Regions from separate parts of the Dorea sp. OM07-5 genome, predicted to be linked through region 3. Evidence: riboswitches for the same ligand, from Rfam matches in the RefSeq annotation. Region 3 holds a riboswitch; each other region holds the start of a gene.

Region 1 (3,283 bases), on a different contig from region 3:
TTTATTTTCATGTGTATGCACCTCTCTTTCTTAAATCCCTAAGGGGATAACTATATAGTACCTCGCTGTATAGTGAATTACTACATAAAGATTTATTAAATATACTTTGTGTAGGGGTGATGCATATGAATTATGGACATTTAGAGTTAAGGATAGAAGAACTGTTGAAAGAACGGGATATCAGTAAGAATACCATTTGCAAAGAGTTGGATATTCCGAGGTCAAATTTTAACAGATATTGCAGAAATGAATTTCAAAGGCTGGATGCAAATTTGATTTGTAAGTTATGTGATTATTTTGATTGTGAAGTTGGCGAATTGATTTGTTATGTAAAAGAATAACGAGCTGTTGCTGTTATTGGCATGGAATGGATAAAAGGGTATGCGGAGGTGTGAAAGTCTCTCATACCTTTTTACTTGTGTATTTTATAAAATCGAATTATACTGTGAGTAGTGAAAGTTAAGCAAATAGAATTTGTAAATCTGGACAAATCCGATTTATTATATGAAAGGAAATTATATTATGAAAATTGATGTATGTTCAAAGAAAGAACAGGATTATATTATTGAAAGACTGGTGGAATATAATCTATCTCAGGTTGAGGCTAAACAGAAAGAAAATTTCATAGATTTAAGCAAGAAAATCGGTAAGGATGATAAGATTGTTGCTGGTATTGTAGCAAGGATGTATTGTTGGAATGTAGTTTATGTTGATACATTGTGGGTCGATTCTAGTTATAGAGGGAAAAAACTTGGTAGCTTACTTTTAGAAGAAGTTGAAAATGATGCTAAATCAAAAGGTGCTAAACTTATTCATCTTGATACATTTGATTTTCAAGCCAAAGAATTTTATGAGAAGCAAGGGTATATTGTATTTGGTATATTAGAAAATTGTCCAGAAAAGCATTATAGATATTATTTGAAAAAAGTCTTATAGTTCTTAAATCAAACTTTTGGTCAATATATAAAACTCGACAACTTCCAGTTTGTCAAAATTAAGTACATAATCTTGCTTGGCACAATGGCGGAAATTAGCCACAGGGAACACCTATGGCTAGTGTTTTTTAGCTAATCTATTGAATTTAATAAACTTTTAGAACAAACGGATATACAAGTTTTCCTTTCTGACCGTTTAGGTCGCTTGTTTATATTTGTCATTGGTTGGCTTTTGGTTGGGATTCTTAAATACCCCTTACAAAGCCCGTAAATACGTTGTTCGTTGACCGTAGAGGTCGCAGGTTCAAATCCTGTCACTCCGATTAAGATGAATCTCAAAGCTTATTGCTTTGAGATTTTTTTTGCTATGGCATCCGGAGAAAGTTGCCGGTGGCAAGTTCTGTAGCTTATGGTGATGGGAAAAATGCGTCATACTTGCATGATTTATAATTGCAATTTCTTGACATCTGTTGGTGGGGCGAGTATCATTAACTGTGTTAAGACTGTAACTATCCAGTATAGTTACAGTAGATGAATTAACGAGTAAAAGAGTGATGACAAGGGGAGCTTATGTATAGGCTGAGAGGAAGTTTAGAAACTTCGACCCGGAACCTGATATGGATAATGCCATCGTAGGGATGTATTAGATATTACAGAACCCTCCTTCGTCTTCAGTCGAAGATACAGGAGGATTTTTTTGTGTTTCAAATGTTAGTAAACAGTGAAGGTGGTCTGACGACTGCCGGATATGTAACTTGTATTGTGGTGGGAGTTATTTTGTTCCTGCTTGGATCAATGTTTGCGCGGAAAGGTACGCAGAATGTGAATGACAATGGAAGTAAAGCAAAGAAAGGTATCGGCATAGCGGTGGGAACCAATCAGCTTGTATTTTGTGCAATGGCAATTGCGCTTGCAGTGGTGACTTCTTATTTGAAAATCTTTTCTCTGCCATGGGGCGGAAGTGTCACGTTGTGCAGTATGTTATTTATTGTACTGGTTGCAAACTGGTACGGTGTACAGACGGGTATTTTAGTAGGTTTAACTTATGGAATCTTACAGTTTATCCAGGAGCCATATGTACTTTCTTTCTTCCAGGTATGCTGTGATTATATTCTTGCTTTTGCAGCACTTGGAGTTGCCGGCTTTTTTGCGAAGAGTTCCAATGGACTGCTCAAAGGATATATTGCCGCAGTTCTTGCAAGAGGAGCATTTCATGCGTTGGGTGGCTATCTATATTGGATGAGTTATATGCCGGAAAATTTTCCACAGGCATTGAAGAGTGTATATCCGATTGTGTATAACTATAGTTATCTGCTTGCAGAAGGTGTACTGACTGTGCTCGTTATTTCTATCCCGGCAGTAAAGAAAGCACTTGCGCAGATTAAGCGGATTGCGACGGCGTAGTAAGCTTAACGGCAGGTAAAAGCAAGTTGGAGCTTACGAAGGAAGGCTAAGAATAAGCTTAAAAAGAAGAAAAACAACAGGAGGATAACAGTCATGAAATTATTTCAGCAGAAATCAGTGATCGAGAAATATGATGATGTGAAAAGCTTCGTGGAAGCATACAACATCGGAGCGGATGATTTCATTCTCGCGACAAAACGGATTTACGAGACCTGTTTTGCACCGCTGAATCTGAAAGCACATGTAGAATACAAGAGCAAATATGGCAGCGGTGAGCCGACAGATGTAATGATCGATGCACTGCTTGAGGATTTCCGTCAGGGAGATTATAAGAGAATCATTGCTATCGGCGGTGGAGCTGTCATTGATATGGCGAAGATTCTTGTACTGGACGGGAAAGCGAAAGCAGAGAGCTATTATCGGAAAGAAGTACCGCTTCGCAAAGTGCGCACACTTCTTGCAGTGCCGACAACCTGTGGCGCAGGATCGGAAGTGTCCAATGTCTCCATTACAGAGATTACTTCGATCCACAGCAAATTAGGACTCGCCGTAGACGAGATTTATGCAGATGAGGCAGTGCTGATCCCGGAACTTTTGCGTGAGCTTCCATATGAGTTCTTCGCAACCAGCGCGATCGATGCATTTATCCATGCGATTGAATCTTTTGTATCACCAAAAGCGAACCTCTACACGGAGATGTTCAGCGAGAAAGCAATGGAGATGATCGTGCATGGATTCCGTGAGATTATCGCTCATGGAAAAGAATACCGGATGGAGCTGCTGGAAGATTTTCTTGTGGCAAGTAATCTGGCAGGTGTTGCATTTGGCAATGCCGGAACTGGAATGGTGCATGCCATGTCCTATCCGCTGAGCGGAATGTATCATGTCGCACACGGAGAGGCAAATTATCAGTTCCTGACTGCCGTATTTGCTGCTTATCAGAA
Region 2 (3,283 bases), on a different contig from region 3:
TGATGCAAAGCAGTTAGATGAGCTGGGACTTGAAGTGGAAGAAAATGCCCAGGAACAGGAGTAGAGAGTATATGGAACATCCATCTATTGCTGATGAAACACTCAGAGAGAAGATAAAAGAAATCGAACAGATTCTTGCATTATATAAAGAAGGCAAAACAATAATAGAAATTGCCGGCTCGCTTGATTTCGCACAGTCGTATGTCCAGGACGTACTGCTGTGCGTGCAGGCTTCGGCTGAGGAAGACCCGGCAGCGATCGCAATGCTGCTGGAGGGGTAGGAGATTTTCTATGAGTATATTAAACGTGGAACATCTGACACATGGCTTTGGAGACAGAGCCATTTTCTCAGATGTTTCTTTTCGGTTATTAAAAGGTGAACATATCGGGCTGGTAGGAGCCAATGGAGAAGGAAAGTCTACATTCATGAACATTGTGACTGGAAAACTGACGCCGGATGAAGGAAAAGTAGAATGGTCGAAAAACGTACATGCAGGATATCTGGATCAGCATGCGGTGCTGAAAAAAGGCATGACAATCCGGGAAGTTCTAAAATCTGCATTTGACAGTCTTCTGCAGAAAGAAATCCGCATGAATGAGATATGCGATCTGCTTGGCACAGCAGATGATGCACAGATGGCAGAATTAATGGAAGAACTTGGAACAATTCAGGATGAGCTGACTTTGCATGATTTTTATACAATTGATGCAAAGGTAGAAGAAGTGGCAAGAGCGCTGGGACTTCTGGATCTTGGATTAGACCGTGATGTTACAGACTTAAGTGGCGGGCAGCGCACCAAAGTTCTGCTGGCAAAATTATTGCTGGAGAAACCAGACATTCTGCTTCTGGATGAGCCAACTAATTATCTCGATGAAGAACATATTGCATGGCTGAAACGCTATTTGCAGGAATATGAAAATGCATTTATACTGATCTCGCACGATATCCCATTTCTCAATGATGTGGTGAATATTATTTATCATATGGAAAATCAGGAACTGAACCGTTATGTGGGCGATTATGACCATTTTCAGGAAGTTTATGCAGTAAAGAAGGCACAGCTGGAAGCAGCATACCGCAGACAGCAGCAGGAGATTAGTGAGTTGAAAGATTTTGTGGCACGGAATAAAGCGCGTGTATCGACAAGAAATATGGCAATGTCCAGACAAAAAAAACTGGATAAAATGGATGTGATCGAGCTTGCGGCAGAAAAGCCGAAGCCGGAATTTCATTTCCGTTACGGACGCACGCCGGGAAAAATGCTTTTTGAGACAAAAGATCTTGTGATCGGTTATGATAAACCATTATCGAAAAAACTGAATTTTTCGATGGAACGGGGACAGAAAATTGCTCTTGTCGGAACGAACGGAATTGGAAAGACAACACTTCTTAAAAGTATTCTCGGACTGCTTCCTTCTCTGAAAGGGGAATGTGAACTGGGAGAGAATCTGGAACTTGGATATTTTGAACAGGAAGTAAAAGGGGAGAATAAAAATACCTGTATCGAAGAGTTATGGGAAGAATTTCCGTCTTTTACACAGTATGAAGTGCGTTCTGCGCTTGCAAAATGCGGGCTTACGACAAAGCATATCGAAAGTCAGGTCCGTGTTTTGAGTGGTGGAGAACAGGCGAAAGTCCGTCTTTGTAAACTGATCAACCGTGACACGAATTTTCTGCTTCTGGATGAGCCGACCAATCATCTGGACGTAGACGCCAAGGATGCACTGAAAAAAGCGCTTCAGGAATACCGAGGAAGTATTCTTTTAATCTGTCATGAACCGGAATTTTATAAAGATGTCGTGCAGGAAGTCTGGGACATGAGCAAATGGACAACGAAGATATTTTAGGTTGACATTTACAGAGAGCAAAACTATAATTAAATATACAATTTAATGTTACAGGGAGCTGGTACAAAGCTGGCTGAGAGGAAACTATAATTTGTTTCGACCTATAACCTGATTTGGATAATGCCAACGTAGGGAAGAATTACGGAAGAGAAGAGATGCCTGCGCATCTCTTTTTATACGAAAACGTTTTTTGCGGTGGCAGAAGCGTTTTTTTTATGGAATAGGAAAATGCGCCATGCTTACATGGCAGAAAAAAGATTTTATTTACAGGAGGATGATCCAATGAGAAATTACACAACACAGATGGATGCGGCAAGAAAGGGAATTGTTACACCAGAACTGGAAAAAGTTGCAGAAAAAGAAAAGATGACAGTAGAAGAATTACAGAAACTGGTTGCTGAAGGAAAGGTAGCGATCTGTGCAAACAAGAATCATACCTGTCTGGATCCGGAAGGGGTAGGAAGTATGCTCCGTACAAAGATTAATGTCAATCTTGGCGTTTCCAGAGACTGTAAAGACTATGACATTGAGATGGAAAAGGTCATGAGTGCGGTAAATCTTGGCGCAGAGGCGATCATGGATCTGTCCAGCCACGGAAATACGCAGCCATTCCGCCGCAAACTGACAAGTGAATGTCCGGTTATGATCGGTACAGTTCCGGTATATGACAGTGTGATCCATTATCAGAGAGACCTTGCTACTTTATCAGCAAAAGATTTTGTAGATGTTATCCGTATGCATGCAGAAGACGGAGTGGATTTTGTAACGCTGCACTGCGGAATCACAAGAAAAACGATTGAGCAGATCAAAAAGCATAAGAGAAAAATGAACATTGTAAGCCGTGGTGGAAGTCTTGTATTTGCGTGGATGTGCATGACTGGAGAAGAAAACCCGTTCTACGAATATTATGATGAGATCCTGGACATCTGCGAAGAGTATGATGTTACAATTTCTCTGGGAGATGCATGCAGACCGGGATGTCTGGCAGACGCAACGGATGTATGCCAGATCGAAGAACTGGTACGCCTTGGCGAACTGACAAAGCGTGCATGGGATCACAATGTCCAGGTTATGGTAGAGGGACCGGGACATGTGCCGCTTGATCAGGTTGCAGCAAATATGCAGGTGCAGAAGAGTATTTGTATGGGAGCACCGTTCTATGTATTAGGACCTCTCGTTACAGACATCGCACCGGGATATGATCACATTACTGCCGCTATCGGTGGCGCTGTGGCTGCTATGAACGGAGCTGCATTCCTCTGTTATGTAACACCGGCAGAACATCTGGCACTTCCGAATGTTGATGATGTAAAACAGGGAATCATTGCTTCCAAGATCGCAGCACATGCGGCTGATATTGCCAAAGGTGTCAGAGGAGCAAGAGATATTGATGATAAGATGGGTGACGCGAGAAGAAAGCTTGACTGGGAAGCAC
Region 3 (3,283 bases):
AGTCATGCAGTAGAAAATATCGAATTACTGGATGACGCAGAGGTAAAGAATTTCGTTGGAGAATATGAACCGGAAAATTATCTTCTGAATCCGGAATGCCCGATGGCAGTTGGTCCATATGCGATCACAGATTATTATATGGAAGCAAAACGCTCGCAGGCAGAAGGCATGAAACATGTACCAGCAGTTGTAGAGGAGGTTGCAAAGGAATTTGCGAAAGTATCCGGACGTGAATATGGTCTGTTTGAATCTTACTGCATGGAAGATGCTGAACGTGCAGTTGTAATGATCGGTTCTGCAGCAGGAACAACAAAAGATGCAATTGACCGCTTAAGAGAACAGGGAGAGAAAGTCGGACTTGTGAAGATCCGTCTGTTCCGCCCATTTCCGGCTGATGAGATCGCGGAGACGCTCAAAAATGTGAAAGCAGTTGCAATTATGGACCGTGCAGAAAGCTATACGAACCATGGCGGACCGTTAGGTGCAGATGTGATGAGTGCATTATACCGCGCAAAAGCAGATGCGCTGGCAGTGAATTACATCTACGGTCTTGGCGGACGTGACGTGCGCGTAGAAGACATGGAAGGCGTATTTGAAGCCCTGAAACAGATGATCGCAGATGGCGATGCAGGAGAAACCTACCGCTATCTTGGAATTAGAGAATAAGGAGGGCCGTAGAGAAGATGAGTTATAATTTTAAAGAGACAATGAATAAATCAGAGCGCCTGGCGCCAGGACACAGAATGTGTGCCGGATGTGGCGGAACAATCGCAGTTCGTAATGTACTGCGCGGTCTTCATGAAGGTGATAAAGCAGTCATCGGAAATGCAACAGGATGTCTGGAAGTATCCACATTTACATACCCATACACAGCATGGGAAGATAGCTACATTCATAATGCATTTGAAAATGCAGGCGCAACCATGAGTGGTGTGGAAGGTGCTTACAAAGCATTAAAACGAAAAGGAAAATTAGACGAAACATACAAATTTATCACATTTGGTGGTGACGGCGGTACTTATGATATTGGTCTGCAGTCACTGTCCGGAGCAATGGAGAGAAATCAGGATCTGGTATATGTCTGTTATGACAACGGTGCTTACATGAATACCGGCATCCAACGTTCTTCTGCAACACCGATGTATGCAGATACAACAACTACACCGGTAGGAAGCGAGAGTAACGGAAAACCACAGAACAGAAAAGATCTTGCATCTGTAATTGCTGCGCATGATATTCCGTATGTGGCACAGACAACGTTTGTACAGAACTTTAAAGATCTGCATATCAAATCCGAAAAAGCGATTTATACACCAGGCGCTGCTTTCTTAAATATTATGGCACCATGTCCGCGTGGATGGAGATACAATACGCCGGATATTATGGAGATTTGCAAACTTGGTGTAGAGACATGCTACTGGCCGTTATTTGAGGTCGTAGAAGGAAAATGGATTCTGAACTATGAGCCGAAGAAGAAACTCCCAATCGAAGATTTCTTAAGACCACAGGGAAGATTCAAACATCTTTTCAAGAAAGGCAATGAGTATCTGTTAGAGGCTTTCCAGAAAGAAGTAGACAGAAGATGGGAAGAACTTCAGTTCAGATGCTCCAGATAAGGATGTGATATAAAATATATTTGACAGATTTGTGAAATACATTTATACTGGAGAGGAACAATCAAATAGAACCGGGGAGCTTATGTGATAGGCTGAGAGGAAGTTTAAAACTTCGACCCATATACCTGATTTGGATAATGCCAACGTAGGAACGCAAGGAATATGCTATGAGCGGAAGATACTTTGGTATCTTCCGTTTTTGTTATTAACAGGTATAAAAGATTGAGAGTGAACAAGAGTTCATGAAGGGGCGCACCACCGCGGGTACGTTTCTTTGTGAACTCTTTTTTTCTAAGATTAAAAGGAGGTGTAGTGAAATGATCACAGTAAATGGAAAAGAGATTCAGATGAAACAGTCAATATCTGTTGCTGCTTATCTAGAAAACGCAGGATATCAGATGAAAAGGATTGCGGTAGAGTTAAATGGAGATATTCTTCCGAAATATGAATATTCCGATACGATGTTGAAAGACGGTGATCGTCTGGAAGTTGTGACATTTGTCGGAGGAGGCTAAAGCGGAAGAAAGAGTAGTCCGGGACAGAAAGAGATGAGCACAGGGATTATGACAGTTGCGTGAGGAAACCGATGAGGAAAAAGAAGTTCCGGACCAAAAAGAGATGAGCCAGGAAGTTAATGACATAAAGGAGAAAATGATGGAAGGACAGACAACAAAGACATTAACAAAAGAAGAGATCCAGGCGGCGTTGGAAGAACGTCATTCGCCGGAGATCCAGAAAAAATTATCTGCCGGACATGTGACAATTGCCGGACTTGGAGGGCTTGGATCAAATGTGGCGTATGCACTTGCAAGAATTGGTGTCGGGCATTTGCACTTGATTGATTTTGATGTAGTGGATATTACGAATCTGAACCGGCAGCAGTACTTTATGGAACATCTTGGAATGTATAAAACCGATGCGTTGAAATCGCTGCTTTTGAAAATCAATCCATATCTTGATATCCGGACAGACTGCGTGAAAGTGACAGAAGAGAATCTGATTTCTCTTTTTGAAGATGCAGGAATTGTATGCGAAGCGTTTGATAATCCAGAAGCAAAAGCAATGCTGGTAAATGGAATTCTACAGCATTTTCCGAAAAAGAAACTGGTATCGGCAACCGGAATGGCAGGCTATGGGAGCAGTAATACAATTCGCACAGAACATCTGATGAAGAACTTTTACCTGTGTGGTGACCGTGTGACAGAGCCAGGTTATGGAAATGGACTGATGGCGCCAAGAGTTGCAATCTGCGCTGCCCATGAAGCAAATATGATCACACGCTTGCTTCTTGGTGAGGAAGAGATATAAATCAAAAAATAATAAGAAAAGAGGACAAACATATGAGTACAAAAGACACATGGAGTCTGGGAGGACACACATTTACATCCAGATTTATTTTAGGATCAGGAAAATTTTTACTGGATCTTGTAAAAGCATGCATTGAAAAAGCAGATGCGCAGATCATTACACTGGCGCTTCGCCGCGCAAATGAAGGCGGACTGGCAAATATTCTGGATTATATTCCGGACAATGTAACATTACTTCCGAATACATCCGGAGCAAGAAATGCAGAAGAAGCTGTCAGAATCGCAAGATTATCAAGAGAAGTTGGATGCGGGGATTTTGTAAAAATCGAAGTTGTCCGCGACTCCAAATATTTATTGCCG

What was found. A riboswitch is a leader RNA that binds a small molecule or an ion and turns the genes downstream of it on or off. The one in region 3 is predicted to bind thiamine pyrophosphate.
Region 1: another riboswitch for thiamine pyrophosphate. It lies ahead of DXC04_RS00595 (energy-coupled thiamine transporter ThiT); the one in region 3 lies ahead of thiS (sulfur carrier protein ThiS).
Region 2: another riboswitch for thiamine pyrophosphate. It lies ahead of thiC (phosphomethylpyrimidine synthase ThiC); the one in region 3 lies ahead of thiS (sulfur carrier protein ThiS).

The regions. Positions count from the first base shown of each region.
Region 1 is NZ_QUKZ01000001.1:115,022-118,304, forward strand. It holds gene DXC04_RS00580 (hypothetical protein) at 1-11, opposite strand, end outside; gene DXC04_RS00585 (helix-turn-helix domain-containing protein) at 126-341, shown strand; gene DXC04_RS00590 (GNAT family N-acetyltransferase) at 523-936, shown strand; TPP riboswitch at 1,486-1,591, shown strand; gene DXC04_RS00595 (energy-coupled thiamine transporter ThiT) at 1,635-2,339, shown strand; gene DXC04_RS00600 (4-hydroxybutyrate dehydrogenase) at 2,433-3,283, shown strand, end outside.
Region 2 is NZ_QUKZ01000011.1:75,499-78,781, forward strand. It holds gene aspS (aspartate--tRNA ligase) at 1-64, shown strand, start outside; gene DXC04_RS11180 (hypothetical protein) at 72-281, shown strand; gene DXC04_RS11185 (ABC-F family ATP-binding cassette domain-containing protein) at 292-1,848, shown strand; TPP riboswitch at 1,889-2,000, shown strand; gene thiC (phosphomethylpyrimidine synthase ThiC) at 2,131-3,283, shown strand, end outside.
Region 3 is NZ_QUKZ01000006.1:155,234-158,516, forward strand. It holds gene porA (hypothetical protein) at 1-666, shown strand, start outside; gene DXC04_RS07795 (thiamine pyrophosphate-dependent enzyme) at 684-1,616, shown strand; TPP riboswitch at 1,679-1,786, shown strand; gene thiS (sulfur carrier protein ThiS) at 1,934-2,131, shown strand; gene thiF (sulfur carrier protein ThiS adenylyltransferase ThiF) at 2,268-2,924, shown strand; gene DXC04_RS07810 (thiazole synthase) at 2,957-3,283, shown strand, end outside.